Regions from separate parts of the Streptomyces sp. P9-2B-2 genome, predicted to be linked through region 2. Evidence: riboswitches for the same ligand, from Rfam matches in the RefSeq annotation. Region 2 holds a riboswitch; each other region holds the start of a gene.
The links. A riboswitch is a leader RNA that binds a small molecule or an ion and turns the genes downstream of it on or off. The one in region 2 is predicted to bind cyclic di-AMP.
Positions count from the first base shown of each region.

Region 1: another riboswitch for cyclic di-AMP. It lies ahead of QT196_RS18530 (M23 family metallopeptidase); the one in region 2 lies ahead of QT196_RS36505 (C40 family peptidase).
Region 3: another riboswitch for cyclic di-AMP. It lies ahead of QT196_RS16085 (transglycosylase family protein); the one in region 2 lies ahead of QT196_RS36505 (C40 family peptidase).

Region 1 covers NZ_CP129126.1:4,245,224-4,255,672, reverse strand. The annotation lists gene QT196_RS18540 (PP2C family protein-serine/threonine phosphatase) at 1-109, shown strand, start outside; gene QT196_RS18535 (DUF2332 domain-containing protein) at 126-1,262, opposite strand; cyclic di-AMP (ydaO/yuaA leader) riboswitch at 1,547-1,701, shown strand; gene QT196_RS18530 (M23 family metallopeptidase) at 1,713-2,822, shown strand; gene QT196_RS18525 (aldo/keto reductase) at 2,935-3,903, shown strand; gene QT196_RS18520 (hypothetical protein) at 3,968-4,270, opposite strand; gene QT196_RS18515 (helix-turn-helix transcriptional regulator) at 4,443-5,693, shown strand; gene QT196_RS18510 (hypothetical protein) at 5,990-6,322, shown strand; gene QT196_RS18505 (YDG/SRA domain-containing protein) at 6,468-7,403, shown strand; gene QT196_RS18500 (PrsW family intramembrane metalloprotease) at 7,446-8,714, opposite strand; gene trmB (tRNA (guanosine(46)-N7)-methyltransferase TrmB) at 8,743-9,618, opposite strand; gene QT196_RS18490 (PQQ-binding-like beta-propeller repeat protein) at 10,219-10,449, shown strand, end outside.
Region 2 covers NZ_CP129126.1:8,298,565-8,307,281, reverse strand. The annotation lists gene QT196_RS36515 (ATP-dependent Clp protease proteolytic subunit) at 1-277, shown strand, start outside; gene QT196_RS36510 (hypothetical protein) at 284-592, shown strand; cyclic di-AMP (ydaO/yuaA leader) riboswitch at 869-1,067, shown strand; gene QT196_RS36505 (C40 family peptidase) at 1,072-1,545, shown strand; gene QT196_RS36500 (LysE family transporter) at 1,700-2,350, opposite strand; gene QT196_RS36495 (LysR family transcriptional regulator) at 2,422-3,339, shown strand; gene QT196_RS36490 (ATP-binding protein) at 3,370-3,798, opposite strand; gene QT196_RS36485 (8-amino-7-oxononanoate synthase) at 4,078-5,304, opposite strand; gene bioB (biotin synthase BioB) at 5,461-6,624, shown strand; gene QT196_RS36475 (adenosylmethionine--8-amino-7-oxononanoate transaminase) at 6,617-7,921, shown strand; gene bioD (dethiobiotin synthase) at 8,052-8,717, shown strand, end outside.
Region 3 covers NZ_CP129126.1:3,710,966-3,721,414, forward strand. The annotation lists gene eno (phosphopyruvate hydratase) at 1-322, opposite strand, end outside; gene QT196_RS16085 (transglycosylase family protein) at 673-1,326, opposite strand; cyclic di-AMP (ydaO/yuaA leader) riboswitch at 1,334-1,503, opposite strand; gene QT196_RS16090 (transglycosylase family protein) at 1,755-2,831, opposite strand; gene QT196_RS16095 (cytochrome P450) at 3,087-4,421, opposite strand; gene QT196_RS16100 (LysR family transcriptional regulator) at 4,481-5,356, opposite strand; gene QT196_RS16105 (MFS transporter) at 5,497-6,789, shown strand; gene QT196_RS16110 (nucleoside triphosphate pyrophosphohydrolase) at 6,884-7,903, opposite strand; gene QT196_RS16115 (SurA N-terminal domain-containing protein) at 8,098-8,736, opposite strand; gene QT196_RS16120 (serine/threonine-protein kinase) at 8,954-10,449, opposite strand, start outside.

The DNA of each region.
Region 1 (10,449 bases), 4.1 Mb from region 2:
CCCGGACGTCCTCGTGGACACCCTCGTCGAGGATGTGGCACGGCATACGGGCGGTGCGCCGGCCGACGACATGGCGCTGCTGGCGGTGCAGCGGCCCATGGGGGCGTAGGGGGCCCCGAGCCCGCTCAGCGCCGCAGGCTGTCCCTCGCGCCGGAGAGGCTGTGCAGGCTCTGCCCGTGGGGGCCGGTGAGTGCGACCGGGCGGCCGTCGAGTGCGAGGGTCAGATGCAGGGTGTCGTCCGGGCGGGGCGCGTGGGGTGCGGAGTCGGTGATCCACGGCAGCACGGAGTGGTGCTCGTGGGAGATCCAGTGGCCGCCGCCGGGCCGCCCGTCGAGCAGCGACCGTACGAGGCGCACGAACTCCTCGCGGCGGGCGGGCGGGAGATAAGGCAGCACGGCGCTGTGGAAGATGACCAGCGTCGCCTCGGGCGGTGCCTCGGCGGCGAGCGCGGGCAGCTCGTCGATCAGGTCGCCGCGCACCATCCGCGGCCGCGGCGCCGTCCGTACCGCGTCGACGGCCGCGGACAGCCGGGCCGCGCGTTCCTCGTCGCCCGGCCATACGAGCGCCTGGAGCCAGCGCAGATCGTCCCGTTCGTCCACCGGGTCGAGCGGGTCCAGGTCGATGCCGGCCCGCCAGACGATCTGCGGCAGCCGTTCGGGCAGCTCGTCGGCCGCCCCTCCCGTACGGCAGGTCAACACCAGCGGGCTCTCCGGGGCCCCCAGCTCGGCCCGGAGGACGCCGCCCGCCCGGTGGCCCGCGCCGTCCTCGCCGTCGGCCTCGTACCGGTAGCGGTAGCGGCCGGGGTGCAGACACAGCCCCGCGGACGTGCCGGCCTCCAGCAGCGCCAGCGGCTGCGGCAGACGGGCGAGCAGCGGCAGCAGGGGGGCGCAGTGGGCCGGTTCATTGGTCTGGGCGGCGCGCTGCATGATCACCGCGCGCACCTCGTCCCAGTGCCGGATCGTCCACTCGCGCCAGCGCCCGTACGCGGCCGCACCGCGCGGGCCCATTTCGGCGTGCGGGCCGTCGAGGTAGCGGACGGCGGCGAGCAGGAGGTCCGGCTGCTGTTTGCTGCCGGCGGGCAGCGAGCCGGACAGCAGATCGCAGAACTCCGGGTCCTGGCTGATCCGCGCGCTCAGCTCCTCGTGTGCGTCCGACCGGCCGCGCGCCTCCCACCAGGAGAACTCCCGGTACCGCTCCGCCACTCCCCACGCGTTACCGGCAGCCCGTCCGGCGTTCCCGGTGTTCCCGACGTTGACGACCATGATCCGACGTTACTGCTCTCACCCTCCGTAACTGAGGGGCACCCCTGTGCATAACAACTGGCACACAATCCGCGGGAGATCGTTTAGAGGTGGCGGGCCGACTCGCCCGGATTGCTGCCCTGCTGGCCGAAAAGGCCGCGCGGCGGCTTGCGCGGAGCGCATACGGATTCGTGGGAACGCTTGGAATTCGGTCGCCGTCTCTATTACTGTCCGATAACGCAGCGCGGTCGTCCCAGCCGTCGCCCGAGGCGGCACCGCGCGCCGACGCCGAATCCCGCACGCGCTTTTCACGCACCCCCAAGCACTTCGAACTGCACCTAGGGAACCGGGGAACCACTTCCTTGGGGTGAATCGGACGCCCTCCGCCAGTGGGCGTCCGTAGGAGACCTTCCTGCTCCGAACCCGTCAGCTAACCCGGTAGGCGAGAAGGAAGGAAAGGAGTGCGCCCCCGTGGCGTCCAACAGGCCTACCCCCGTGGACCCGTCCGCCTACGAGCTCGATGACCGAGGTGCCTTCCCCGGCCCCGGTGTCGATGACGGCGACGGACCGTGGGAGGAATGGAATCCCACCGAGGAATCCACCCGTTCCGTTCGAGGCAAGCACCGCGTCGCCAAGCAGCGCGGCGGCGGATTCGCCCGCAGCGGCACCGTCCTGGGTGTCGGCGTCATCGCGGCGGTCGGCGCGAGCGGCATGGCCTCGGCCGAGGGCCGTCCGCCGGTGCCGATCTCGATGCCCGACGTCGGCGGCATGGCCGACGACCTCTCCGAGAAACTGCCGGATGCCAAGGAGCTTCCCGGCATCGGCGACCTGATATCCGACGACGGCTCCGCGGCCGCCGACGCCGCCTCGGCTCCCGCCGACGGCACGGCCACCGCCGCTTCCATGGGGACGGGCGCGGACACGGGGAACGCCGCGGGCGCCGGTGAGGCGCTGCGCAGCCGCATCCTCCAGCAGGCCGACGCGCAGCAGGGCACCGCCGAGCAGGAGGCCCGCGAGGCCGCCGAGAAGGCCGCTGTCCAGCAGGCCGCAGCGGAAGCCGCCGCCCACCAGAAGTCGGCCGAGAAGGCCGCAGCAGCCAAGAAGGCGGCCGAGATGGAGGCCAAGCGCAAGGCGGAGGAAGCGGCCCGACGGAAGGCCGAGGCCGAACGCCTCGCCAAACTGGCGAAGAGCTTCATCACCCCCGTGTCCTCCTACACGCTCACCGCCGGCTTCGGCCAGGCCGGCGACCGCTGGGCCGCCGACCACACCGGACAGGACTTCGCCGCGCCGACCGGCACCCCCATCAAGGCGGTGCACTCCGGCACCATCACCCAGGCCGGCTGGGCCGGCTCGTACGGCTACCGCATCGTCCTCACCCTCGACGACGGCACCGAACTCTGGTTCTGCCACCTCTCCTCGATGGTGAAGACCTCCGGCAAGGTCAGCACCGGCGACGTCATCGGCCGCGTCGGCGCCACCGGCAACGTCACCGGCCCCCACCTCCACCTGGAGGTACGCCCCGGCGCCGGCGACCCGATCGACCCGATGCCGTGGCTGCGCGATCATGGGCTCAATGTGTGACCGAGGGCCTCGAAGCCTGAACTGCACCCTCAACCCGTAAGGGCCCGAGGGGAGTTGTCGTTCGGGGGAAGAGGAAGGAATAACTCCTCTTCCCCCGGCGCTGCAACGACGTATGACCGCGACACACAGCACCCCAGGCGCCCGCAGCACCCGCAAGCCCCTCGGCTCGCTCTCCGTCTCCCCGCTGTCCCTCGGGGGCAATGTCTTCGGCTGGACGGCCGACGAAGCCACGTCCTTCGCCGTCCTCGACGCGTATGTGGCGGGCGGCGGCAATTTCGTCGACACCGCCGACGCCTACTCGCACTGGGTCCCCGGCAACAAGGGCGGCGAATCCGAGACCGTCATCGGCAACTGGCTGGCCTCCCGCGGCAACCGCTCCGAGGTCGTCATAGCCACCAAGGTCGGCGCCCTCCCCGGCTACAAGGGCCTGTCCCCCGCCACCATCAAGTCCGCGGTCGACGCCTCCCTGACCCGTCTGCGCACCGACTACATCGACCTCTATTACACCCACTACGACGACGAGTCGGTCGAGGTCCCGGAGTTCCTCACCGCCCTCGACGACCTCGTCCGGGCCGGCAAGGTCCGCGAGATCGCCGCCTCCAACATCTCGGCGCAGCGCCTGGAGGAGTCCCTGGCCTGCTCAGCCCGCGAGGGCCTGGCCCGCTATGTCGCCCTCCAGCCCCACTACAACCTGGTCTCCCGCGACACCTACGAAGGCGAACTCGCCGAGGTCGCCGCCCGCCACGACCTGGCCGCCGTGCCGTATTACGCCCTCGCCTCCGGCTTCCTGACCGGCAAGTACCGCCCGGGGACCCACGTCGACAGCGCCCGCTCCGGAGGCGCCGCCAAGTACGTGGACACCGACCGCGGCCGCCGCGTCCTCCAGGCCCTCGACACCGTCGCCGCCGCCCACGGGGCCGAACTCGCCACCGTCGCCCTGGCCTGGCTCGCCGGCCGGCCCACCGTCGCGGCGCCGATCGCGAGCGCCCGGACGGTGTCCCAACTCCCGGCTCTGCTGGCGGTGGGGGATGTGGCGCTTACGGAGGACGAACTCAAGCTGCTGGACGAGGCTTCCGCCTGACCCAGTCCCTGAGGGGGAGAGAGCGAAGCGCGACCGTCCGCCCGCTTCCTCCCCCTCCTCCGTCCTACTTCCGGCGATCCACCACGGCCCACGACGCAGCGGCCACCCCACCCGCCACCGCGAACACCGAAGGCCACGCCCCGATCTTCTTCGCCAACGGATGCGACCCGGCAAACGCCGCCACGTACACCCCGCTCAACGCGGCCGCCGTCACATTCCCCGCCTTGCGCTGCCACTCCCGCGCCGCCACGGCCCCGGCCGCCGCCAGTGCCACTCCGCCCAGGGGGCGCTTCTTGGTCCAGCGGGCTACGGCGTAGCCGCCTACTAGGCCGGTGGCGGTTACTGCTGCGGTCGGAATACCAGCCATCACTAAGCCCTTCTGCAATCAAACAACTGAGCCTGTTCTTCTGCTGACTCTACGTCGCACCATCGGCGGCAGAGGGGCGTGCCGCAGCATTGTGACTTGGCAAGCACGGCAACGAGTTCATGCTGAACACGTACGCTGGCAGTGACGTTGAGTGTGCAGAGAGGGGCCGAACGTGTCATCTGACGCTACTCCGGAACTGCCTTACGAGCCGATCGCGTTTGGCCAGCGAATGCAGGTGCTTCGCCTCCGCCGCGGCATGAGCCGGACCGTCCTTGCTGGGCTATTGGGCAAGTCGCCGAGCTGGGTAAAGCAAGTTGAGGGGGGACGGCTCCAGATGCCGAAGCTCCCTATGGTTCTGCGGATCGCTGAGGCTCTCCGCGTACCGAACCTTGCCGATCTCGTTGGTGAGCACGCGACGGCGATCTCGCTCTTCGCGGGTCCCGGCCACGCCCGCCTTCCGCACGTACGGGACGCCCTCAACGAGTACCCGCTGACGACCGTGCGCCAGGCCCCGTCCGCCGCACATCTGAAGTACCGCATCGCCCATGCGTGGCAGGCCCGACACTCTGCTCCCCATCACCGCGACGTGATCGGCGAACTGCTCCCGCGCCTCATCCGCGACGCTCAAGCCTCTTTGGCTCAAGCGGAGTCGGGAACGGAAAGAAGGGCTGCACAGTCCGTGTTGTCCGAGGTCTACAGCCTCAGCCAGTTCTTCCTCGCTTACCAATCTGACGCACCGTTGCTGTGGCGGGTAGTGGAGCGCGGTTTGGTCTCCGCGCAAGAATCCGAGGATCCACACACCATCGGCGTCGCGGCGTGGCTTGCGGCACAGGCACATCGCGACAGTGGTCCCGCGCACTACGACGCCGCCGACGCCGTAAACCTGGCGACTCTCCGCTACCTCGAACCCCTCCTTCCTGAAGCCGACGATGACGTACTTGCCATCACGGGGGCGCTGAACTTCGAGGCCGGATATACCGCGGCCCGACGAGGAGACGCCGGCACCGCCTGGCGCTACTGGGATGTCGCGCGGTCCATGGCAGGGCGACTTCCCGCGAACTATTTCCACCCCGTGACCTCGTTCTCCAGGGCGATCATGGGTGCTCACGCGGTGACCGTAGCCGTGGAGCTGCACGCAGGCGGTGAAAGCGTCAGACAAGCCGCTGCCGCAGACGTGACGCTCATCCCGTCGCGGCCGCGGAGCGCTCGCCACCGTATTGAAGAGGCGCGTGGCTACTACCTCGACGGCCAGGCCGAAACTGCTCTGGCAGTTCTGGACAAGGCCCACCAGGCCGCTCCCGAAACCATCCGCTACAACGGATACGCGCGGCGGATCGTCTTGGAAGAGACCGAGTCGAGGAGCCCAGCGCAACGGCGTAGGGCAAGCGAACTCGCCGTGAAGATTGGTGCGTTGGCCGCATAAATGAAGGGGTACAAACTGTGCCCCTGACGCTCTCCAGATGGCCGTACGGTCAGTCTCGCCTGACCGTACGAAGACCCCCGCGACCGCTCCACACGGTCCGGGGGCAGGGCCAACCTGAGAAAGCAGGTCAACGTGTCGCACTGTATCGCCCGAATCTTCGAACCCATTTTGCGGGCACTGCTACCTCCATCGGGTCGGCGCAGGCCACTACAGCCGCGACGACGGGACGTACAGGTCATTGCCCGTCACGTGGACACCGGCGCCGGAGCGCGCTGCGCCATGAAGGGGGCGGGCTGATGAGTGTTCGGCAGTTGCTGCGTCTGCTGCCCTGGCCGAACTCAGCGGGCCACCCCTGCTACCTGTCCACCGACGGGACAGGGCTCTTGTCGCGCCTTGCTGACGATATGGAGCAGATGCAGCTCGACATGGGAAGCGACCTTCTCGACTTCGCGCGCGAACTGCTTAATGACAGCAAGGTCACGCACCATGAACTTCGCTTCCTCGTCCGCCGGTTGACAGAGGCCCTCAGCGACGCGTTACGCGTTGCTGAAAGCCGTGGCGCCAGGATTCCCGCACATGGTGGCGATGAGGCAGCGGAGGCTGGAGGGCGAGGCAACAGAACTGAATAACGCAGGTGTGTCCGTATGGCGGATGAGCCGCTGAAGGCCTGAGCGTCTAGCCGAACCTTCTAGGCAGCCCTTCAGGGGGTGTGGTGCTGACCACACCCCCTGGAGGCGCGCGCCATGGGAGGCGATGGGTTGACAGGATTCGGCTATGGCGAAGGCGCGGTCATCCAACCCAGTCCGTTTTGGCCCTCCGCAGGACGTCGAGGAGGGGCAGTGGTTCGCGGGACACACAGAGTTGCACGCAGCCGGTGTCCATCGTCGGTCTGGCCAGGGCATCTCTGGTACCGCGCATGAGGGCGTCGATTCCATCGTTCTCTCCGGCGGGTATATCGACGATGAGTACGGCGAGCAAGAGATCATCTACACAGGTGAGGGCGGTCGCGACAGGGATACCGGTCGCCTCTACGCAGACCAATCCCTGGCGGCGCCGGGTAATGCCGGCTTGCTGCTCAATGAGGGACTGGGGCACCCGGTGCGAGTGGTACGCGGTCTAAAAATTCGGGGAAAGAAGCGACCCCGTGCGACGGGGGGCTATGAGTACTGCGGGCTGTTTCGCGTCGCGGAGCACTGGACGACAGTCGGGAAGGAAGGTTTCCGCGTCTGTCAGTTCCGGCTGCTCAAGTTGGCACCGGGGGAGTCGGCACGGCCGCACCCCGTCTCGCCGGGGGAGAGTGCGGACACCACCACCGAAGAGCAGTTGCGTCGAATCGTCGCGTACGAGCGGCTGATCCGTGACTCCAAGGTGGCCCGGCGGGTGAAGGAGATCTACGACAACACCTGTCAGATCTGTGATTGCCGACTGGTGGTGTCGCCCGGTGGCGAGGCGTATAGCGAAGCGGCTCATATCCATGCACTGGGCAAACCCCACGGTGGCCCGGATGAACTGTGGAATGTGCTCTGTCTCTGTGCGAACTGCCATGCCCTCTTTGATCGAGGAGCGCTTCAGCTCAGTGATGATCTCGATGTGTTTGATGGCCTCACACAGCGATTCGTAGGGGCCTTGACCATGGCCAAGGAACACCAGGTCAAGGTGGACTGCGTGCGTCAGCATCGCGCGCGCTGGGCTGAGCGATTCACCGAGTAGGACGGCCCGCTGAGGCCCGTACGGCTACGCGCGCGGCAGGCCCTACCGCTCCTGCTGCGCCCCCCAAGCCTCCACCAACGCCCCCCGCCCCCAAGCCTGGTACTCCCGCAGATGCGTCAGCAGATGCCGTTCCCGGCTGGCGAAGTCCGGGGTGGGGCCCATGAGGTGGGCGCGGCGGCGGTGGAAGGAGAGGGCGGTGGCGATGGTGGTGTATTCGGTGACGGCGCGGGCGGCGGCGGGGCCCTGGGTGCGGCGGGCCAGGTCGCGGGCCAGGGCGCGGGTTCTGAGGGAGGAGAGGGCGGTGGGTTCGGTGGGGGTGAGCCAGCCGGCCGTGATGTAGGGGGCGAGGTATCCGCGCAGGGAGAGCAGTTCCTGGTTGCGGGCCCAGATCGCCAGCCAGGTCAGGGTGATGAGGACGGGGACCATGAAGAGGCCGTAGACGATGAGGAAGCCGGGGTCGCCCAGGGAGGAGGCGCCGTTCCAGATGGCGTGCAGGAGGACGGCGGTGAGCAGGCCGAGGAGGGCGAGGGCGCGGCGGGCGGCGCGGCGGCGGGGGTAGCGGGTGGCGGTGATGCCGAACGCGAGGCCGGTGAGGATGGTGAAGAGCGGGTGGGCGAAGGGGGAGACGATGATGCGGAGGAAGAAGGTGCCGGCGGTGAGTGAGTCCAGGCCGGAGTGGCCCAGGGACTGATCCTTGCCGAAGGCGTTGCCCAGGTAGAGGACGTTCTCGGTGAAGGCGAAACCGGTGGCGGTGATGCCGGCGATGACGATGCCGTCCGTGATGCCGTCGAAGTCGCGCCGCCGGAAGCGGTAGAGGAAGAGCACGGCGGCGGCCTTGACCACTTCCTCGACGACCGGGGCGATCACCGTCGCACCCCAGGCCTCGGCCTCGGAGGGCGAGGTGGACGCGATATTGGCGGCCAGCCAGTCGGTCGCGAAGCCGTTGGCGAGGAGCGCGACCAGGGTGGCGGCACAGGCACCCCAGGTGAAGGCGAACGCGAGGTTGCGCCAGGGCTCGGGTTCGACGCGGTCGAGCCAGCAGAACGCCGCCACCAGGAGCGGTACCGGGAAGACGGCCAGTCCGAGTCCGACCAGGAAACCCTCCGTGCCGGTCTCCTGGCGGACCATGCCGATGATGATCACGCCGGAGAGCGCCAGCAGCGACACCAGGGCGACCGCCCGGAGGGTCTTGCTGCGCCAGGGCGCCGTCCGGCGGCGGGCATGCGCGGCGGCCGGCTGGTGCGTATGCGGTGTGTACGGGGGCGGGGCGGGCGCGTGGGGCGGGTACGGGGGCGGCTGGGACGGGTACACCCATCGACCCTAACGAGGGGGCTTCGCGCTATGTGTCGCGGCGGCGGAAGAGGAGGTCGTGGACGATATGTCCCTTGTCCAGCCCCTGGCCCTCGAACCGGGTGAGGGGGCGGAAGTCCGGCCGCGGCGCGAAGCCCTGGTGGAGGTTCTCCAGCGTCGGCTCGGCGGAGAGCACCTCCAGCATCTGCTCGGCGTACGGCTCCCAGTCGGTCGCACAGTGGACCAGGGCGCCGGGCGCGAGCCGGGTCGTCGCCAGGGCGAGGAATTCCGGCTGGATGAGGCGCCGCTTGTGGTGGCGCTTCTTCGGCCAGGGGTCGGGGAAGTAGATGCGCAGACCGGCGAGGGAGGCGGGGGCCAGCATCTCGCGCAGCAGGATGATCGCGTCACCGTTGGCCACCCGGATGTTGGACAGGCCGTTCCGCTCTGCGAGACCGAGCAGATTGCCCTGTCCGGGGGTGTGCACATCGCAGGCGAGGATGCCGGTGTCCGGGTCGGCGGCGGCCATCTGTGCCGTGGCCTCGCCCATGCCGAAGCCGATCTCCAGGACGACCGGCCGCCCGTCGAAGAAGGCGTCGAGATCGATACGGGAGAGCCCGTCGATGTCCAGTCCCCAGGTCGCCCACCGGCGGCGCAGCGCATCGGCCTGGCTGGGCGAGACCCGGCTGCGGCGCGGCTGGAAGGAGCGGATCCGCCGCTCGTGATGGGAGCCCGCGGGGTCGGCCGCGGGCCCCGTCCCGTCGGGGAACATCGGCTCGCCGCGCCGGGGGGCGGCGGCCGAGACCGCGGTGGCCCCGAGGTCGGGTGCTTCCTGAGCGGCGGGTTCCCGGGGGGCGGTGGTCCGGACGGCTTCCGGAGCGTCTGATTCCGCGGCGGCGGGGGCGTGAGTGGTGGGGTTCTCGGACACAGTGCGTCCGATTCTACGGGGGCGGCAGGAGGCGGCGGAGGGGCCGGCGGCGAACCCAGACTTCCCAGGCGATGGCGGGGCGGAAGGGGGGAAATCCTCGGTGAAATGGAGGTTGGCGCGGTAAGTAGCGGCGTGCATACGATGCGGGGTCGTCGTGGCAAAACCAAACCAGGGGGTCTGTTCATCGTGTCGCAGGGTGGCCAGGGAAACGCTGAATATCCGCAGGGGCCGCCTCCGGCGGGTCAGGGGGCCGCGGGAATCCCACCCGCCGGCCACCCCGCACCGGGCCAGCCCGCACCCGGCCACCCCGCACCGCCCGTCCCGTCACAGGCACAGCAGCCCGGTCCGTACATGGGAGGCCCCGGGTATCAGCCGCAGGGACAGCCCGGACCCGGTGGCCCGCACTTTCCGCCGCCCGTAGGCCGGCCCCAGGGGCCGCCTCCTCAGGGCTACGCGGGAGGCCAGCAGCCGCCGTACCCGCAGCAGGGCCAGGCACCCGGGCAGTTCCCGGGGCAGCCGCCGTTTCCCGGCGGTCCCGTGGCGGCACCGTTCCCGGGCGGCCCGGGGCAGCCTCCCGGCGCGGGGCGGAGCGGGCCGCCCGTGGCGCTCATCCTGGTGATCGTGATGGTCCTGCTCATCGGGGCCGGTGTCGGCGGGTACTTCCTCCTCTCGGGGGAGGACTCCGCGGACCCGGCCGCGGACCGGCCCGCGAATGCCATGCCGCGGCTGTGGGAGGCGCCGTCGCCCGCGTCCGACCGCGAGGGGCAGGGCGAGAACAACCTGCGCTCGATGTGGTTCAACAACGACGACGTCGTCTTCGGAGACGCCCAG
Region 2 (8,717 bases):
CCTGCCCGGCGCCCGGATCCTGATCCACCAGCCCTCGCTCCCCGAGCCCGTCCAGGGCCAGGCCACCGATCTCCAGATCGAGGCCGAGGAGTTGCTGCGCACCCGCGACATGCTGGAGCGGATGCTGGCCGAGCACACCGGACAGCCCCGGGAACGGATCGCCGCCGATATCGAGCGCGACAAGATCTTCGACGCCGAAGCCGCCCGGGAGTACGGCCTGATCGACGCACTCACCCGTCAGCGCAAGCAGTCCACCCCCCAACCCGGCGATCGGTGAGCCCGGATGCTGCTGCCGGAACTTCCGCCACTGCCCGCCCTGACACGGGCCGAGGGCGACCTGATCGACCGCTATCTGGAGGTGCTCGACCTGCTGGGCAAGATCAACCCGGCCCGGGGCGGCGACACCTACTCCGGACTGCGGGCCGCCCAGGCACTGGTCGGCAAGGCCGCCGGGCTGCGGGACGCGCTGACGCTGATGCACGACCGGGGCGAGAGCGAGCTGCACCGCGAGACCCTGGCCCGCGCGCTCCGGGTATTGGAGGGCGAGCGCCGGGCCGGGCTCGTGACGATGCCGCCGGCCACGGAGAGTTGACGCGACACGCACACGGAGCTGCGCATACGGCGTAGCGTCCGGGCCCGATGTGAGGAGGCGTCGAATTGCGCGGGGAGACGCAATTCCCTGGACCATTGATGTTTCGCCGCTGGTCCAGAGGGTGTGACGCTCCGCGTCTCGGCACTTGCGAGAACAAAAGTAACCATTCAGGCGAAGTGTGACGCATGTCACATACGGCATTTTCAGCTCGGAATTCCGGTGGCGGGTGCGTGACGATCCCTTCGACGGCAAGCCCCCGCCACAGCGACGGGGCGGTCCGGACGGGCGCCTAATCCCGCCGCCGTACCGGATGTCCGGTCGACGTTGTGGATCGGCGGGAGCGGAGGACCCGAGCAGGACGGGGTCCCGGCCTCAGGGCCGAGGGCTCCTTGGGGTGAAGCCGTACGCACGGCCGGGCATCTTCGCCTGCCCGAACCCGACAGGTCTTCCTTCGCAGGCGGCTGACGAAGGGTTTGCGCATGACTGTGCGCATGCATACGCCGAATCTGCTGGCGCGCGCCGGCACCGTCACCGCTCTGACGCTGGTCACCCTGGGCGGGACAACCGTCGCCCCGGGAGAGACCGGGAACGCCGAAGCCGCGACGGTGTCCGCCTACGCGCTGCGCATCGCGGCCTCCAAGAGCGGCGCGCCCTACCAATACGGCGCCCAAGGGCCGTACCGCTTCGACTGTTCGGGCCTGACGCTGTACTCGTTCAAGCGCGCCGGGCGGGCCCTGCCCCGTACCGCCGCCGCCCAGTACGTCCGCACCCGGCATATCCCGGCCTCCGTGCGCAGACGCGGTGACCTGGTCTTCTTCCGTTCCGCACGCGGCATTTACCACGTCGGCATCTACGCGGGCCGGGGCCGGATGTGGCATGCGCCCAAGGCCGGGAGCGTGGTGCGGCTGGAGCGGATCTGGAGCGGCGCGGTGTCCTATGGACGTGTGGGCTGACCGGCATTTCGTCTCACGTGTGATCAATTGTCAGTGGGATTGGCCCACTTGGCCGGTTGACCTCACCGCTGAGCACACTGCTGACGTCCGCGGCGCGCGGAAGCTTCCCGCCCGCGGACGGCTCGGTGACGGTGGCCGAACCGCTGCCCGTCCTTCAGGCCAGTACGACCTCGACGAGCAGGATGCCGCCCAGCGTGGTGAGCAGCGCTCCGGTGACGGCTTCCAGGGCGCGGGTGACCCGGGGGCGGCGCAGCCAGTCGCCCAGGTGGTCGACGAGCAGTGCGACGGCGGGGAACCACACCAGGGCCATGGCGACGACCATCGTCGCGAGCAGGAGCGTACGGGGCAGGGCGGGTTCGCCGGCCGGGACGAACTGCGGGAGCAGGCTGAGGAAGAGGACCGGGGCCTTGGGGTTGAGGGCGTTGGTCAGGAAGCCCTGGCGCAGGCTCCGCCCCGTGGTGCCCGGGCGGGCCACCGGGCTGTCGGCCGGGGCGGTCGCGGCGTCGTCGGGCGTTCCCCTGCGGCGGACGGCCGCGACCAGCGCACCGACTCCGAGGTACAACAGATAGATACCGCCGAGGAGTTGGACGGCGCCGAAGAGTGCGGGCACGGCGACCAGCACGGCCGCGAGTCCGGCGACCGCCAGTGCGGTGTGCACCAGCAGCCCGCCCGCCACTCCGACGGCGGCCGCCACCCCCGCCCGGCGCGAGTCGAGCGCGTGGCGCACCACGACCGCGAAGTCCGCGCCCGGCATGGCGACCATGCCGGCGGCTACTCCGGTGAAGGCGATCAGCTGTCCGTCCATGGGAGCAGTTTCGCTGGTCAGAGCCTTTAATGGGGAGTGGCAATGTTCTTGGGGAGCCTAAAGAGGTTCTTATGTACGACCCCACGCGACTGGCCGCTCTGGTGGCGGTGGCGGAGGCCGGTTCGATCAGCAGAGCCGCCGACCGGCTGGGCTACACCGCGCCCGCGCTCTCCCAGCAGCTCGCCAAGCTGGAGCGGGAGGCGGGGACGGCGCTGCTGGTGCGCCACCACCGCGGGGCACGGCTGACGGCGGCCGGTGAGCTGCTGCTCGTACGGGCCCGGCGGGTGCTCGACGAGCTGGATCAGGCGCGGCACGAGCTGTCCCGGCTGACGGGGCTGTCCGGCGGCCGGCTGCGGGTCGGCACGTTCATGACCGCCGGGACGCATCTGCTGCCGCCCGCGCTCAGCGCGTTCCGGCGCGCGCACCCCGATGTGGAGCTGAGCGTCACGGAGTACGTACCTCCGCAGGCCACCGCGGCGGTGGCGCTGGGCGAGGTCGATCTGGCGCTGACGCACGAGTATGTGCCGGGCGAGGCGATGCCACGGCCGGAGGGGGTGCGGCTCGAACCGCTGCTGACCGAGGAACTGGTGCTGGTCACCGCGCCGGGCCATGCCCTCTCGGCGGGCCCCGGACGTCTGCCGCTCGCCGAGCTGGCCGGTCAGCCGCTGGTCAGCATGGCACCGGCCAATCCGAACCGGCGTGCCGTGGAGGCGGTGCTGGCGGCCGCCGGGGCGAGTGTGGCGGTGCGCTGTGAGTCGCCGAGCTATGCGGTGGTGTGTGCGCTGGTGAGCGCGGGGCTCGGGGTGGCGGTGGTCCCGGAGATGATGGCGGAGGGCTCCGTGACCCCGCTGGGGGTCCGCCGGCTGGACCCGCCGGAGCTGCTCCGCCGCATCTCGGTGGCCTACCGCCCCGACGGCGGCGCCCCGGCCGCGGACACCTTGCGCGCCCTGCTGCGCGGGGCCTTCACCCGCCACGCCCCCGCGCCGTAGCCGGAGGCCCGCCGGGTGCGGCAGAGGTCGTCAGCGGACGGGGTTCTGCCACGGCAGGGTGATCCAGACGGTCTTCCCGCCGGACGCGGTGGGGACGACCGTGAGCCGGCCGCCGGCTTCCGCGGCGAGGCAGCGGATGATGACCAGGCCCCGGCCGTTGTCCTGCTGGACGGCGGCGGGCAGTCGGCGCGGGCGGCGGGGATGGCTGTCGGTGATGCCGACCCGCAGCTGCTCGTCGCGCTCCAGCCGCAGCTCGACGGTGAAGTCCGGCGACCGGCCGAAGGTGTGCACGACGGCATTGGTCGCGAGTTCCGAGACGATCAGCCGGAGGGAGTCGGCGAGCGCGGAGTCGACGGGCAGGCCCCATTCGGCGAGCACGGCGAGGGCGTGGCTGCGGGCGGTGCGGACCGAGGCGGGGACGCTCGGCAGAGTCAGTGAGGATGCTTGGTGGTCTGCCATCGAGGCGCCGTCCCTTTCCCACCGAGGCCCGGGTCCGGTGCGCACCGGACCCGGGATGCCGCTCCGGACACCGGTGCGGCCTCGGGCTTCTGCTGGGCGTCAGACTGCCACCCCCGCCGGCGATGAGATACCCGATCCACCCACATATACGGAGCCCTATCGCTCGTTGCGGTGAACTCTGCCACGCGAGACCGGATTTGGACGGACCGCACCGGCGGGTTCCGCAGGCCCCCAGGATCAGGGCCGACGACGGCCGCCGGGCCCGGAACGCCGTCCGCGTCAGGCCGTCGGCGCCGTGGCCACGATCGTGCCGACCGCCGTGTCGAGCTGGGCGTCCGTCAGATCCGCGCGGGCGGTGAGCCGCAGCCGGGAGATCCCGTCGGGCACGGACGGCGGCCGGAAGCAGCCGACGGCGAGTCCGGCCGCACGGCAGTCGGCGGCCCAGCGGACCGCCGCCTCCGGCGAGGGGGCGCGGACCGAGACCACCGCGGCGTCCGGCCGGACCGCGGCCAGCCCCGCGGCGGTCAGCCGTTCGTGCAGCTCCCGGGCGACCTGGCCGGCCCGGGCGGCGCGCTGCGGTTCGCGGCGCAGCAGCCGCAGCGCGGTGAGGGCGCCGCCGACCGCCGCCGGGGCGAGTCCGGTGTCGAAGATGAACGACCGGGCGGTGTTGACCAGGTGCTCGATGACCCGGGCCGGGCCGAGCACCGCACCGCCCTGGGAGCCGAGGGACTTGGAGAGCGTCACGGTGGTCACCACATCGCCGTCACCGGCGAGCCCGGCGGCCCACAGCGCGCCGCGGCCCCCGTCGCCCAGGACACCCAGACCGTGCGCGTCGTCGACGAGCAGCGCGGCGCCCGCGGACCGGCAGGCCTCGGCGAGCGCGGGGAGCGGCGCGGCGTCGCCGTCGACCGAGAAGACCGCGTCGGTCACGGCCAGCGCCCGGCCGTCGTGGCCGGTCAGCGCCGTGCACACGGCCTCGGGGTCGGCGTGCGGGGTCACTTCGGTACGGGCCCGGGAGAGCCGGCAGCCGTCGATGAGGGAGGCGTGGTTGCCCGCGTCGGAGACGACCAGGGTGCCGGGAGCGGTGAGCGCGGTGACGGCGGCGAGGTTCGCGGCATAACCGGACGACAGCACCAAAGCGGCCTCGAAGCCGCAGAACGCGGCGAGTTCCGCCTCCAGCCGGGCGTGCAGCTCGGTGCTGCCGGTGACCAGCCGGGAGCCGGTGGCGCCGGCGCCCCAGCGGTGCGCGGCGGCGGCCGCACCGCGGGTGACCTCGGGGTGCCGGGCCAGTCCGAGATAGTCGTTGCTGGCCAGATCGAGCAGCGGGGAGTCGGCGGGGCGGGGGCGCAGCGTGCGGACCAGTCCGGCACGATGGCGTGCGGTACGGGCCGTGTCGATCCAGTCGAACGCCGCGTCATACACCGGCCGGGAGGGCTCGGCGGGGGGCTCGCCGGGGGTCGCCGGCGCGGTGTCGTGGAGCAGCGACGGGGCGGAGTCCTGCGGCATCGGCGTCCTTCGTCTGTCGGCCTCGATTGTCGGCTGTCTATAGACGTTAGCGGTCGTTCCGCACGCACACAGTGTGGTGATACACACACCTCGATCGGAGCTCGTTGTGGAGATCCTCCTTGGCCGGAGGCGGTGGCGTACGCCAGGATCAACGCCATGGAGCTGCTGAACACACTGGTGGACAAGGGACTGCGGCGCGAGATGCCGACCCGCGAAGAGGCGCTGGCCGTGCTGGCGACGTCCGATGACGAACTGCTCGATGTCGTGGCCGCGGCCGGAAAGGTGCGCCGCCAGTGGTTCGGGCGGCGGGTCAAACTCAACTATCTCGTCAACCTCAAGTCGGGCCTGTGCCCCGAGGACTGCTCGTACTGCTCCCAGCGGCTGGGCTCGAAGGCCGAGATCCTCAAGTACACCTGGCTGAAGCCGGATGACGCGTCCAAGGCGGCGGCCGCCGGGGTGGCCGGCGGCGCCAAGCGTGTCTGCCTGGTGGCCAGTGGCCGCGGCCCCACGGACAAGGACGTGGACCGTGTCTCGGAGACCATCTCCGCCATCAAGGAGCAGAACGAGGGTGTGGAGGTCTGCGCCTGCCTGGGTCTGCTCTCCGACGGCCAGGCCGGCCGGCTGCGCGAGGCGGGCGCCGACGCGTACAACCACAACCTGAACACCTCGGAAGCCACCTACGGCGACATCTGCACCACGCACGACTTCTCGGACCGGGTGTCCACCGTCCAGCAGGCCCAGGCCGCCGGGATGTCCGCCTGCTCCGGGCTGATCGCCGGTATGGGGGAGAGCGACGCCGACCTGGTCGATGTGGTCTTCGCACTGCGCGAACTGGACCCGGACTCGGTCCCGGTCAACTTCCTGATCCCGTTCGAGGGCACCCCGCTCGCCAAGGAGTGGAACCTCACCCCGCAGCGCGCGATGCGCATCCTGGCGATGGTGCGGTTCGTCTGCCCGGACATCGAGGTACGGCTGGCCGGCGGCCGCGAGGTCCATCTGCGCAGTCTCCAGCCGCTCGCCCTTCACCTGGTCAACTCCATCTTCCTCGGCGACTATCTGACCAGTGAGGGCCAGGCCGGCAAGGACGACCTGGCGATGATCGCGGACGCCGGGTTCGAGGTCGAGGGCACGGACACCACGACGCTGCCCGAGCACCGCCGGCCGGACTGCGGCGGAGCGGCGGCCTGCGAGGCCGGCGACGCGGAGGGCGACGCCGCGGATCTCGCCGCCACTGTCACGGCACCGTCCGACGACACCCGCCGTGATCTGGTCTCGGTGCGCCGCCGCGGTGCCGGTACCGAACTGCCGCCCAATGCCTGAGCCGCTCACCCCCGGCGAACTGCTCGCGCTCGACCGGCAGCATGTGTGGCATCCGTACGGGCCGATGCCCGGCAAGGCCGCACCGCTGCTGGTGGAGTCCGCGTCCGGGGTCCGGCTCCGGCTGGCCGAACCGGTCGAGGGCCGGGACGAGTTGGTGGACGGCATGTCGTCCTGGTGGTCGGCGGTGCACGGCTACAACCACCCGGTCCTCAATGACGCCGCACAGAGCCAGCTGGGGCGGATGAGCCATGTGATGTTCGGCGGGCTGACCCATGAGCCGGCCGTCCGGCTGGCGAAGCGGCTGGTCGACATCACCCCGGAGCCGCTGGAGCACGTCTTCCTCGCCGACTCCGGTTCGGTGTCCGTCGAGGTCGCCGTCAAGATGTGCCTTCAGTATTGGCGCTCGCTCGGAAAGCCCCGCAAACAGCGGCTGCTGACCTGGCGGGGCGGCTATCACGGCGACACCTGGCAGCCGATGTCGGTGTGCGATCCGGACGGCGGGATGCATGAGCTGTGGCAGGGGGCGCTGCCGCGGCAGGTCTTCGCGGACACCCCGCCGGCAGGCTTCGACGCGGCGCCGGACGAGGCGTACGCCGCGCAGCTGCGCGAGCTGATCGCCCGGCACGCCGACGAGCTGGCGGCGGTGATCGTGGAGCCCGTGGTGCAGGGGGCGGGCGGGATGTCGTTCCACTCCCCCGGCTATCTGCGGGTGCTGCGGGAGGCCTGCGACGCCCATGGCGTGCTGCTCGTCTTCGACGAGATCGCCACCGGCTTCGGCCGTACGGGCGCCCTCTTCGCCGCCGAACACGCGGGCGTCGCACCCGATGTGATGTGCCTGGGCAAGGCGCTGACCGGCGGATATCTCACCCTGGCGGCGACGCTGTGCACGGCGGCGGTGGCGGACGGGATCTCCCGGGGCGCACTGCCGGTGCTGGCGCACGGTCCCACCTTCATGGGCAATCCGCTGGCCGCGGCCGTCGCCGATGCCTCGATCGAGCTGCTGCTGTCCCAGGACTGGGCGCAGGAGGTCAAGCGGATCGAGGCCGGGCTGCGGGACGGTCTGGCCCCGGCCCGGAGCATCGCCGGGGTGCGTGACGTACGGGTCCTCGGCGCGATCGGTGTCGTCCAGCTCGACCACGAGGTGGACATGGCGGCCGCGACCCGGGCGGCGGTCCGGGAGGGCGTATGGCTGCGCCCGTTCCGGGATCTGATCTACACCATGCCGCCGTACATCACCGGCGACGGCGATGTGGCGCGCATCTGCGCCGCGGTGTGCGCGGCGGCGCGCGAGGGCTGACCGCACGGGCGGCGGTGGCCGGGTCTCCGCGCCCCGCCGCCCCCGGTACCGGTGCCGTGCGCACCGGGCACACAGCAACATTCCCAGTCATTACGCGCGGGATCGGCCGCGCAGAGTCGGAGGCACAACCATGTCGGTGCTGTTCGTGACGGGCACGGGCACGGAGATCGGCAAGACCGTGACGACGGCCGCGATCGCCGCGGCGGCGCTCGCCCAAGGCCGTTCGGTGGCCGTGCTCAAACCGGCCCAGACCGGCGTCACGGCGCACGAGCCGGGAGATGTGGCGGAGGTCGAGCGGCTGGCCGGTCCGGTCACCGGTGTCGAACTCGCCCGCTACCCGGAACCGTTGGCGCCCGCGACGGCCGCGCTGCGGGCCGGTCTGCCGCCGGTCGGTCCGCGGGACATCGCCGAGGCCGCCGCCAAACTGGCCGCCTCGCACGACCTGGTGCTGGTCGAGGGCGCGGGCGGGCTGCTGGTCCGCTTCGACGCGGACGGCCATACGCTCGCCGACGCCGCGCGGCTGGCCGGGGCCCCCGTCCTGGTGGTCGCCCAGGCGGGCCTGGGCACCCTCAACACCACCGCGCTGACCGCACTGGCCCTGCGCTCGTACGGACTCGACTCCCCGGGCGTCGTCATCGGCAGCTGGCCGGCCGAGCCCGACCTCGCGTCCCGCTGCAACCTGGCGGACCTGCCGGACGCCGCGGGCGCCCCGCTCCTCGGCCTGGTCCCGGAGGGTTCCGCCGGACTCGCGCCGCACGCCTTCCGCACCGCGGCCCCGGACTGGCTGGCACCGGCG
Region 3 (10,449 bases), 4.6 Mb from region 2:
CGCCGAGCGAGCCCTTGTTGTCGGTGGCGTCCAGGTCGAACATCGCCTGGTCGATCAGCCGCTGCTCGGTCGCGTCGTAGCCGACGAGCTCCGGGCCGATCTGCTCGATGACGGCCAGGACGGCCTTCTCGACGCCCTTGCCGAGGTAGCGGTTCGGGTCGCCGTCGCGGAGCTCGATGGCCTCGAAGGCGCCGGTGGAGGCGCCGGACGGGACGGCGGCACGGCCGGTGCTGCCGTCGTCGAGGCCGACCTCGACCTCGACCGTGGGATTACCTCGCGAGTCGAGAATTTCGCGGGCTACGACGACGTCGATCGACGGCACGTTGTCTCCTTCGTGGGTGTCTGGCGTTCTGCGCATGAGCCTAACGGCCCCGGGCTCGTCCGCCTGCCCTTGGCCCGCTCCGTGGGACGGAACACCCCCGAAAACCTGCCCAAAGGCCCAGCGGGCGGGACGTTTGGCACATTGTTCGCCGAGCGGGAGAAGTCGCGGAACGGCGCCGGTCAGCGGCCTGCCGCCGGGCGGCGCGCGCCGGGTGCGGGCCCGGTGCGGCCCGGAACGGGAGAAGCCCCGCCACGGCGCGCTGGGGGGAAGGGCGCGCCGTGACGGGGCGGTCTCACGGAGGGAAAGGGGGCCCGCCGCTCGGGCCCTCAGGAGCCCCGGTGAGCTCCGGCTCAGACGTTGAGCTGCTGACCCGGCATGATCAGGTTCGGGTTGCCGCCGATGACCGACTTGTTGGCCTCGTAGACCGACTTCCAGTTGGTGCCGTGCGCCTTGGCGATCTTGGCGAGGGTGTCGCCCGCCTTGACGGTGTAGTTGCCGTGGCCGGTGGACTTGCGCTCGGCGGAGCGCGAGGCACGGTCCTGGGACGGGGCCTTCTTGACCTCCGGCTTGGCCGACTCCTGCTTCGGCGCGGACTTGGTCTGCGCGGAGGTGTCGACGTCGGGGGACGGACCACCGGCGGTCAGGTTGCCCGCACCGGCGCAGGACCAGGCGCCCGGGCCCTGGATGGCGAGGAGCTTCTCGGCGGCGGAGATCTGCTGGGCCTTGCTGGCCAGGTCGGCGCGCGGCGCGTACTTGGTACCACCGGCGGCGGCCCAGCTGGAGTTGGAGAACTGGAGGCCACCGAAGTAGCCGTTACCGGTGTTGATCGACCAGTTGCCGCCGGACTCGCACTGGGCGACCTTGTCCCAGGTGGCGACGGAGGCGGCGGAGGCGGAGGTGGCACCCATCATCGGGACGGCCACGGCGGCACTGGCCACACCGGCGAGGGTGGCGACGCGGACGGCCTTGGAGGGACGACGGTGCTTGCCCTTGAAGATCAGCATGGTTCGTTCGTTTCCTCACCGACGCCTACGAGGTGAGCTGTCGGGTTCGGGCTGATGAGTCGCCCGGCCCGGTACGCAAGCGCACCTGGCTTCACCCCAAGCCGGTTGACCCGTTTTCACGGGCGGGGCCGGCACTTACCTTGGGTCCCCCGCTCCTGCCTTCGGCGCTTGCGCGTCAAGTGCCTTCGACCACCGGCAGGATTCGGCGCGTGATCGAGGGGCTCGCTTTGGCGAGCGATCCTGACGTTAAGCAGTAATACCCCTGGGGTTCAAACCCCACCATCTGAACCAAGTTGACCGCTTTTGATCACGGGTTGATTACGTATCCGCAGGTGGGGCCCGGTATGCCGGTGTTGAGCACACCGGACCCCACGAGAGTCAACGAGACCCTTGTCTCACTTTCCCAAAAGAGGGCGAAGGGTGCCGAACTACCCTGCGTTCCGCCCGAGATCGAGCTGCTGACCGGGCTGGATCAGGTCCGCGTCGGACCCGATGACGCCCTCGTTGCGGTCGTAGAGCGCGGCCCAGCCGCCGGGCAGCCGGTGGGCCGTGGCGATGGCTGACAGGCTGTCACCCGGGCGCACCGTGTAGTCGCCGCCGGCCGCCGGGCCCGTACGGTGCGCGTCATCGCCGCGCGAGGCGTGCCGGCCGCCGGACCTGCCGTCGTCGTCCTTGGCGCCCTCGTCGCCCGCCTCACCGCGGTGCTTGCCCTTGGCGGGCACCTCGCGGGGCGTGCCGGTGCTGTCCGTGCGGCTGCCGTCCCCGGACGGGTCCGTGGAGGGGCTGCCGGACGCGTCGTCGTCGGACGGGGCGTCGTCGGACGGGTCGGCGGACTGCGACGGGTCGTGGTCGTCGTCCCGGTCGCCGGGCGTGGCCGGGTCGGACGGCTCCGGGCTCGTGGACGCGTCGCCGGGCTCGCCGGAGTCCGAGGCGTCGGGCGAGGGCGTCGCGTCGGACGGCCGCCTGTCCTGCTCGTCGCCCTGCTCATCGCGCGGCGCGTCGTCCTTGCCGGCGGAGTCCCCGTGGTCGTGGGAACCGGAGGTGTCCCAGGGGTCGAGGGAGCCCTGCGAGTCCGACGGGTCGGGCGCGGGGGTGCTGGTGCTGCCGGGGTCGACCTCCGGGGCCTTGCCGTCGCCGGTCAGCCCCGCGTTCACGGCGCAGCTCGGCCAGGCGTCCGGCCCGCGGTCGTCGAGGATCGACTCGGCCACGGCGATCTGCTGGGAGCGACTGGCGTAGTCGGGGCGCGAGGCGTAGGCCGAGCCGCCGTAGTCGTCCCACATCTCCTGGGTCAGCTGGAGGCCGCCGTAGTAGCCGTTGCCCGAGGCGGCGCTCCACACGCCTGCACTCTCGCACTGGGCGACCTTGTCCCAGGTCGCGGTGTCGGCGGCGTGTGCGCCGCTCGCCCCGAGGAGGGGGAGGGCGAAGCCGGCGCCGGTCACTCCCGCCGTGACAAAGATGGCCGGTGCCTGACGGGGGCGACGATGTCGGCCGTTCCCGGAACGCATGCGGATGCCTTTCGCGCGGCGGTTGAGTTGTCGACGAGCTCTTCGAGCTGCTCGACGAGGCTTCCGGCCGGCCGACGCACGCGAGCGGCACCGTATACAACGGTCCCCCACATCGCCGCTTCGACCGATCGAGTGAAGCCTGTCGATCGTAGGGTCGAAAGGTAGCCGGGGTCACGGGTAGTCACAAGTCGGTGTAGCGGAGATCACGTAAAGGTCACGCAGTTGACTCTGCGTCACATATGGCCTTGTCGCTGGTCAGAGCCGATCCGGAGTGAACTCCACCGGAAGTGAACGCAGTCCGCGCATGATGAGCCCGCCGCGCCAGCGCAAATCGTCCGGTTCCGCCGCAAGCCGGATGTCCGGGAGGCGGGTCAGCAGGGTCGCCAGCGCGGTCTGTCCTTCGAGCCGGGCGAGCGGCGCACCCAGGCAGTAGTGGATGCCGTGCCCGTATCCCAGATGCTGGTTGTCACGCCGGGTCAGATCGAGCACATCCGGCTCCTCGAAGCGCGCCGGGTCGCGGTCGGCGGCGGCCAGCACCACCAGGACCGGGTCCCCCTCCGCGATCCGCTGCCCGCCGAGCGTCAGCTCCTCGGTCGCGAACCGCCAGGTCGCCAGCTCCACGGGGCCGTCGTAGCGGAGCAGTTCCTCGATGCCGGTGGTGAGCAGCTCGGCGTCGCCCGCCGCGATCGACTTCTGGAGCAGCTCCCGCTGGGCGGGGTGGCGCAGCAGCGCGTAGAGGCCGTTACCGATCAAGTTCACGGTGGTCTCAAAACCGGCGAACAGCAGGATAAAGGCCATCGCTGCGGCCTCGTTCTCGGTCAGATGCTCCCCGTGGTCGGAGGCCCGGATCAGGGCGGAGATCAGATCCTCGTCCGCCTCGGCGGTGTCGCCCAGCGACGCGCGCTTGCGGTGGATCAGCTCGGCGAGATAGCCGCGCATCTTCTTGACCGACTTTGCGACGCCGCCGCGCGGTCCACCGCCGTGCCCCGCTTTCGTGTGTCGCAGCATCATGCCCGCCCAGTCCCGGAAGTCGTCCTGGTCCTCGCGCGGCACCCCCAGCAGATCGCAGATCGCGTAGATGGGCAGCGGGAACGCGAACTCATGGATCAGATCGGCCTGCCCCGCGCCGCCCGGCTTGGCGATCATGGCGTCGATGAGCTGGTCGGTCAGCTCCTGGACCCGCGGGGCGAAGGCGGCGACCCGGCGCGGGGTGAACGCCTTCGAGACCAGCCGGCGCAGCCGGGTGTGGTCCGGGGGGTCGATATTGAGCAGATGCGTCATCAGGTTCGCGCTGCGCTCCCCCGGGATGCCGACCTTGCCCTTGCCGTGCGCGGCCTCGCTGTGGTGGACCGGGTTCTTGGACAGCCGGGCGTCGGCGAGCGCCTGCCGCGCCTCGGTGTACCGCGTCACCAGCCAGGCCTCGACGCCGCTGGGCAGCTCGGTCCGGTGCACCGGCGCATGCTCGCGCAGCCAGGCGTACGCGGGGTACGGGTCGGCGGCGAACTCCCAGGTGAACAGGGCGGGGGCGGGCCCGGCGGCGGGGCAGCCCGCCGGGGCGTCGGCGGCGGGGGTGTGGGGCTTGTCGTGCACCTTCCGACCGTAACCGCTGGGCGCACAACGGCGCGCCCGCGCACCGGGCGGGGGCCCGGCTACGAGACCTCCACCCCCAGCCCGGTCAGAAAGGCCACCGCCGCCGGCGACGGGCCGAGGCCGCTCCACACCACCCGCTCGGTGCGCTCGGGCGCCGGGCGCACCCGCACGATGTGCAGCCCGGCCAGCTCGGAGGCGATGGCCTCCGGGACCATGCCGACGCCCAGGCCCGCCCGCACCAGCTTCGCCAGGAACTCGACCGTGGTCACCTCGAACGCCACCTCCGCGGTCAGCCCCGCCGCCCGGAACGCGTCATCGCGCTGCCGCCGGGCCGCCGACCCCGCCGTGAAGTCGACGAAGGTCTCCCGCGCCATCCGCGACAGCGTGGTCCACTCCCGCCCCGCCAGCGGATGCCCCGGCGGCACGATGGCGACCAGCTCGCCACGCGCCAGCTCCTTCTCCCGTACGCCGACGGTGCGGGCCCCGGGCACCAGCCCGACGAACGCGACGTCCAGCACGCCCTGCCGCACCTGCTCGATGAGCTCATCGCTCATGTCGGTCTGCAGACTGATCCGCACCTGCGGGCACCGCGTACGGAAGGCCCCCAGCTCACGGGCGAGGTCCACGGCCGCGACGGTGGTGATCGCGCCGACCGCGAGCCGGCCGCGCACCTCCCCGGTCGCCGCCGCCACCTCGGCACGGGCCCGCTCGGCCGCCTCCAGCGCCTGCCGGGCGACCGGGACGAACGCCTCCCCGGCGGCGGTCAGCCGGACACTGCGGCTGGTCCGGTCGAAGAGCCGGGCCCCGAGCTCCTTCTCCAGCCGGGCGATCTGATGGCTGAGCGCGGACTGCACCACATGACAGCGCTCGGCGGCCCGGGTGAACCCGCCGGTCTCGGCGACCGCGACCACATACCGCATCTGCTGAAGCTCCATACGAACCGACCCTAGACCGATCGATCTGCATCCACGATCGATGCGATGACAACGATGTGTTGGACTCATCGATCGCCCGGCCCCAGGCTGGAACGCGCCCGCCGCCGCGGTGGCCGTGGGCGCACAGAGGAGGTCAGGTCATGGAGACCGAGCACATACCGGAGCCGGCCGCCGGGGACACCGCCGCGACGCGACCGGGCCTGGGCCGCGGCACCCTGCTGCTGATGTCGGTCGCCGCCGGACTCTCCGTCGCCGGCAACTACTTCGCCCAGCCGCTGCTGGACGTCATCGGCCGCGATCTGCACCTGTCCGCGTCCACCGCCGCGCTGGTCGTCACCGTCGCCCAGGTCGGCTACGGCCTCGGTCTGCTGCTGCTCGTCCCGCTCGGCGATCTGCTGGAGCGGCGCGGGCTGGCCGTCACCCTGACCGCGCTGACCGCGGTCTTCCTCACCGTCACGGCGAGCGCGCCCAACGCCGCCCTCCTGCTCACCGGCACCGCCCTGACCGGACTCGCCTCGGTCGCCGCCCAGGTCGTGGTGCCGTACGCGGCGACCCTCGCGGCACCCGCCGAGCGCGGCCGGACCGTCGGCACCGTCATGACCGGGCTGCTGCTCGGCATCCTGCTGGCCCGTACGGCCGCCGGGCTGCTCGCCGAACTGGGCGGCTGGCGCACCGTGTACTGGGTCAACGCGGCGCTGATGCTGCTGATGGCGGTACTGCTGCGGCTCCGGCTGCCGGCCCTGCGCACCACCGCCGGGCTGCGCTATCCGGCGCTGCTGCGCTCCACGCTGGCGCTGTTCCGCCAGGAGCCGGTGCTGCGGTGGCGGGGCGCGCTGGGCGCCCTGACCTTCGCGGGCTTCAGCGTGCTGTGGACGGCGCTGGCGTTCCTGATGTCCGGGCCCTCCTACGGCTGGCAGGAGTCGGCCATCGGGCTGCTGGGCCTGGTCGGCGCGGCCGGCTCACTGTCCGCCTCGGTGGCCGGACGGCTGGCGGACCGCGGCCTGGCGCACCGGGTCACCGGCGCGGCGGCGTTCCTGCTGCTGGGTTCGTGGGGCTTGCTGGCCCTCGGCGGAGCGGGCGGCGCCTGGTCCCTGGCCGCGCTGCTCGCCGGGGTGATCATCCTGGACCTGTCCGCACAGGCGGTCCACATCAGCAACCAGAACCTGGTCTACGCGGTGCGCCCCGAATCCCGTAACCGCCTCAACTCCGCCTACATGACCAGCTACTTCGTGGGCGGCGCGATCGGCTCCGCACTGACCTCCGCGGTCTGGGGCGCCGCGGGCTGGCACGGGGTGTGCGTGCTGGGCGCGACGCTGGCCGCCGTGGTCGTGGCCCTGTGGGCGCTGGAACGCATGCGCCGGCGTGCGGCCGGCGGGGGCCGGAAGGGGGCGGTCGCGGAAAGCGAGGCGGTGACGCCGTCGGTCAGGTGCTGACTGAGCGGGGCCGCTGGTGATGTCGTGGCTGAGCGGCGCCGGCCCACCCGGCGCGCGCCCTCTGTATTAAGCGGCCCCGCTTGGTTGACAGCGCCTACTTGGCGCTGCCCTCGGCGGCCACCACCGCATCGCGGTAGGCCCGGGCCGCCGCGCGCAGGGCGGCCTCCGGGTCGACGCCCTCCGCCTCCGCCCGTACGGCGAGCGCCAGCAGTTCATAGCCGATGCCCTCACCGGCCGGCGGCGCGACCTCGATGCCCGCCGTCCGCACCCGCGACGCCAGCTTCGCCGCGAGCGCCAGCCCCGGCTGCGCCAGCGGAATCCCCTCGGTCACCGACTCCCGCTGCTTCTCCTCCGCCTTCTTCCGCAGCCAGTGCGCCTTGACGTCCTCCGGGGTGGCCGCGTCCTCGTCCCCGAAGACATGGGGGTGGCGGTGCAGCAGCTTCTCCACGAGCGTGCCCGCCACATCGTCGATGGAGAACGGCTCGTCCGGATCGTCCTGCGCGATCCGGGCATGGAAGACGACCTGGAGAAGCACATCCCCGAGCTCCTCCCTCAGCTCCGCGCGGTCGCCCTCCTCGATGGCCTCGACCAGCTCATACGCCTCCTCGATGCCGTACTTGGCTAGATCGCGGTGCGTACGGACGCTGCTCCAGGGGCACTCGGCGCGGATCTGGTCCATGACCTGGACGAGATCGAGCAGCCGGGCACCGGGCAGGTCGTAGGAGCCGGGCAGCAGCTCAAGATCCGGCATGGTCTCCCGCCCGGAACCGGCCAGCCGTGCCAGGCCGTCGGTCAGTGCGCTCTCCCCCTCCGCCGAGGTCAGCACGACGGCCGTACGGGCCTCCGGCACGCAGTAGTCGACCAGTTCGCGGGCGGCGGGCGCGGCGGTCTCCACCTCGATACCGGCCTCCCGCAGATAAGCCAGCTGCGGATGATCCGGATCGGCGCTCACCACACGGTCGGCCGCCCGCAATATCTGCCAGGCGGGCCAGGACAGGAGCCCGGGGGCGACCCGGTGGCTGGTGGTGAGCAGAACCAGGCGTCCGGTGCCGGCACCCTCAGGACGGGCGTCGGCGCCGGTACCGGCGGCGGAGGCGGAGGCGTCAGCGTTCACGCCTCGAACGTAACGCACGGCACTGACAGTGATCGGTGGCGGTGGGCGGACGGGGCCGAGACGGCCGGGCGCCGGTCGGCGGGTGGGACTGAGACGGCCGGGTGCCAGGCCCCGGTCGGCGGTCGGGCTTCCGGCCCCGGGCCCGACCCGCCCAACCGCCTAGCCGCCCCACCGCCCGACCGCCCGGCTTCCGGTCAGGCCTGCTGCTTCGCGGGCTCCCGGGTGATCCACGGGTCCTTGGTCTCGCCGAGGATGACCTGCTGGTCGTCCCACTTGCCGAACCGCGGATTGACGTCGATCCCCATGGACCGGGAGGTCTTGGCCAGCGCGCCGGCGAGCTTCTGCTGGCCCTGCGGCGCGCGGCGGTCCGCGTGCAGATGCTCGGCGACGCCGTCGAGCAGCAGCTGGTTACGGACCATGGCATCGATCTCGTCCGGGGCCACACCCTGCTGAAGCCACATCGCCTTCAGCCGCTCGGCACTGCCGGCCTGCTTCTCGGCCCGGCCGCGCCACTTCTGGATGTCACCGCGGCTGACCGTCACCCCGGCGTCCTGCGCACCGCGCGCCAGCACCTCGTCGAAGATCATGCCGTTGAGGGTGGCCAGGCTCAGCCGCCCGGTGTTCATGACGAGCTGCCCGCCCTGCGGGGACTTGGCCTGCGCGGCGCGCACGTCCTTCACCTTCGCCTGAAGCTGCGAGACGGTGATCCGCTTCCCGTCCACGATGGCCGCGGCACCGGGATGGGCATCGTTGCCGCACGCGGCCAGCAACGGGGTCGCGGCCAGCAGAGCGGCGGTGGCGGATACGGAGAGCGCTGTCCTTCGGCGGAACACATGGCCTCCCGGCAGATCGTGCGACGGAGTCTCGACCTTGATTGATCGATGCTATGGAGTCGGCGTGGCCCAGGCCACTGCTTCGGCCAACGATCTGTGCCGGGGTCGGTTTCTGGTCCGCTGTCCTTCTCGTCCGTCAGCGTCAGCCCCCGCCCCGCCGCACCCCGGGATGTAGCGAGGGCGTCCGGCCACGACGTCTCGGGCGGTGGGCCCCCGCTCACCCCTGCACCCTCCCCAGCCAGTACAGCGTCCGGCGGAGTTCCTCCGGGAACGGGTGGTGGGGGCCGTGGAGGCGTTCGGCGTCGTACAGGAGGCGGGTGAGGGTTTCGTGGGCGGCGGCGCGTTCGCCCTGGGCCAGGAGGAGGTGGCCTATGGAGCGGCGGATCTCCAGGGGGCGTACGGGGTCGTCGGCGTAGTGCTCGAAGTAGGGAAGGAGGGCGCGGTACTCGTCCAGGGCCTGGGCGACCTCGCCCAGTTGTTCCAGGCACTGGGCGGCCTCGTAGTGGAACTGGAGGGCCTGGCGGGTGGCGCCGGCGCCGGATTCCTGGCCGAACTCCTCGGCCAGCAGGCGGAGTTCGGGCAGGGCGCGGCGGTACTGGCCGTCGTCCATGAGGGTGGCGGCGTACTGCTTGCGCAGGGTGCGGACGACCGGGGAGTGGGCGCCGTGGCGTTCGGCGGCGGCCGGCAGGATGCCGCCGAGGATGTCCACGGCGCGGGTGATCCGGCCCTGGTCGAGCAGGCTCTTGACCTCGTCGACGGCGGCGGCGACGTCCGGTCCGGAGGTGGAGGGGGAGGGGGAGGGAGAGGCGGAGAGGGAGTTGGGCGTGGGGGTGGAGGCAGGGGCGTAAGCGGGGGTGGGAGTAGGGGGAGCGGTGGAGGGGGTGTGGGGGATGGCTGCGGAGGTCCAGGCGCCGGGGCGGGAGGTGGCCGGGGTGGCGGGGACGGCGGAGGTGCGGGGGTCCGGGGTCGGGTGCGGGGTTGCGGCCGGGCGGGAGGAGGTGCTTTGGCGGGGTACGAGGCCCGGTCCGGTGGGACGGGAGGGCAGCTGTACTTGCGGGGTGGCGAGGGCGGTTGGTGTGGGGGCGGCGGCCGGGGGGCCTGCGGAGCGGGTGGGCCAGGGGGCTTGCGGGTGGCGGAAGGGGCGGGTGGGGTCCAGAGGGGCCAGGGCGGGTGCAGGTTGGGCCGCGTGAGGGCCGGTGGTGGCGGTGGGGAGCAGGGGGGCCAGGGCCTGGTAGACCTCTTGGGCGTCGGTGGGGCGGGCCTCGGGGTCCTTGCGGAGGAGGCGGAGGACGAGGGCTTCGAGGGCCTCGGGGACGTCGGGGCGCAGGGTGCGTACCGGGACGGGCTCCTCGTGGAGGTGGCGGTGGAGCACGCCGAGGGCCGTGGAACCGGCGAACGGGACCTCGCCGCTGAGGAGTTCGTGGAGCAGGACCCCCAGGGCGTAGAGGTCGGTGTGCGGGCCGACCGCGCCGCCCATCGCCTGTTCGGGCGCCATGTAGGCGGGGCTGCCGATGGGGGAACCGGTGTGGGTGAGGCGGGTGGTGTCGGTGTCCAGGGCGGAGGCGATGCCCAGGTCGAGGACGACCACGGAGCCGTCCGGCCGGATCATGACATTGCGGGGCTTGAGGTCGCGGTGGACGATCGGCACCGCGTGCACCGACGCCAGCACGGCGCAGAGCTGAGCGGCGACGGAGACCGCCCACGGCCAGGGGT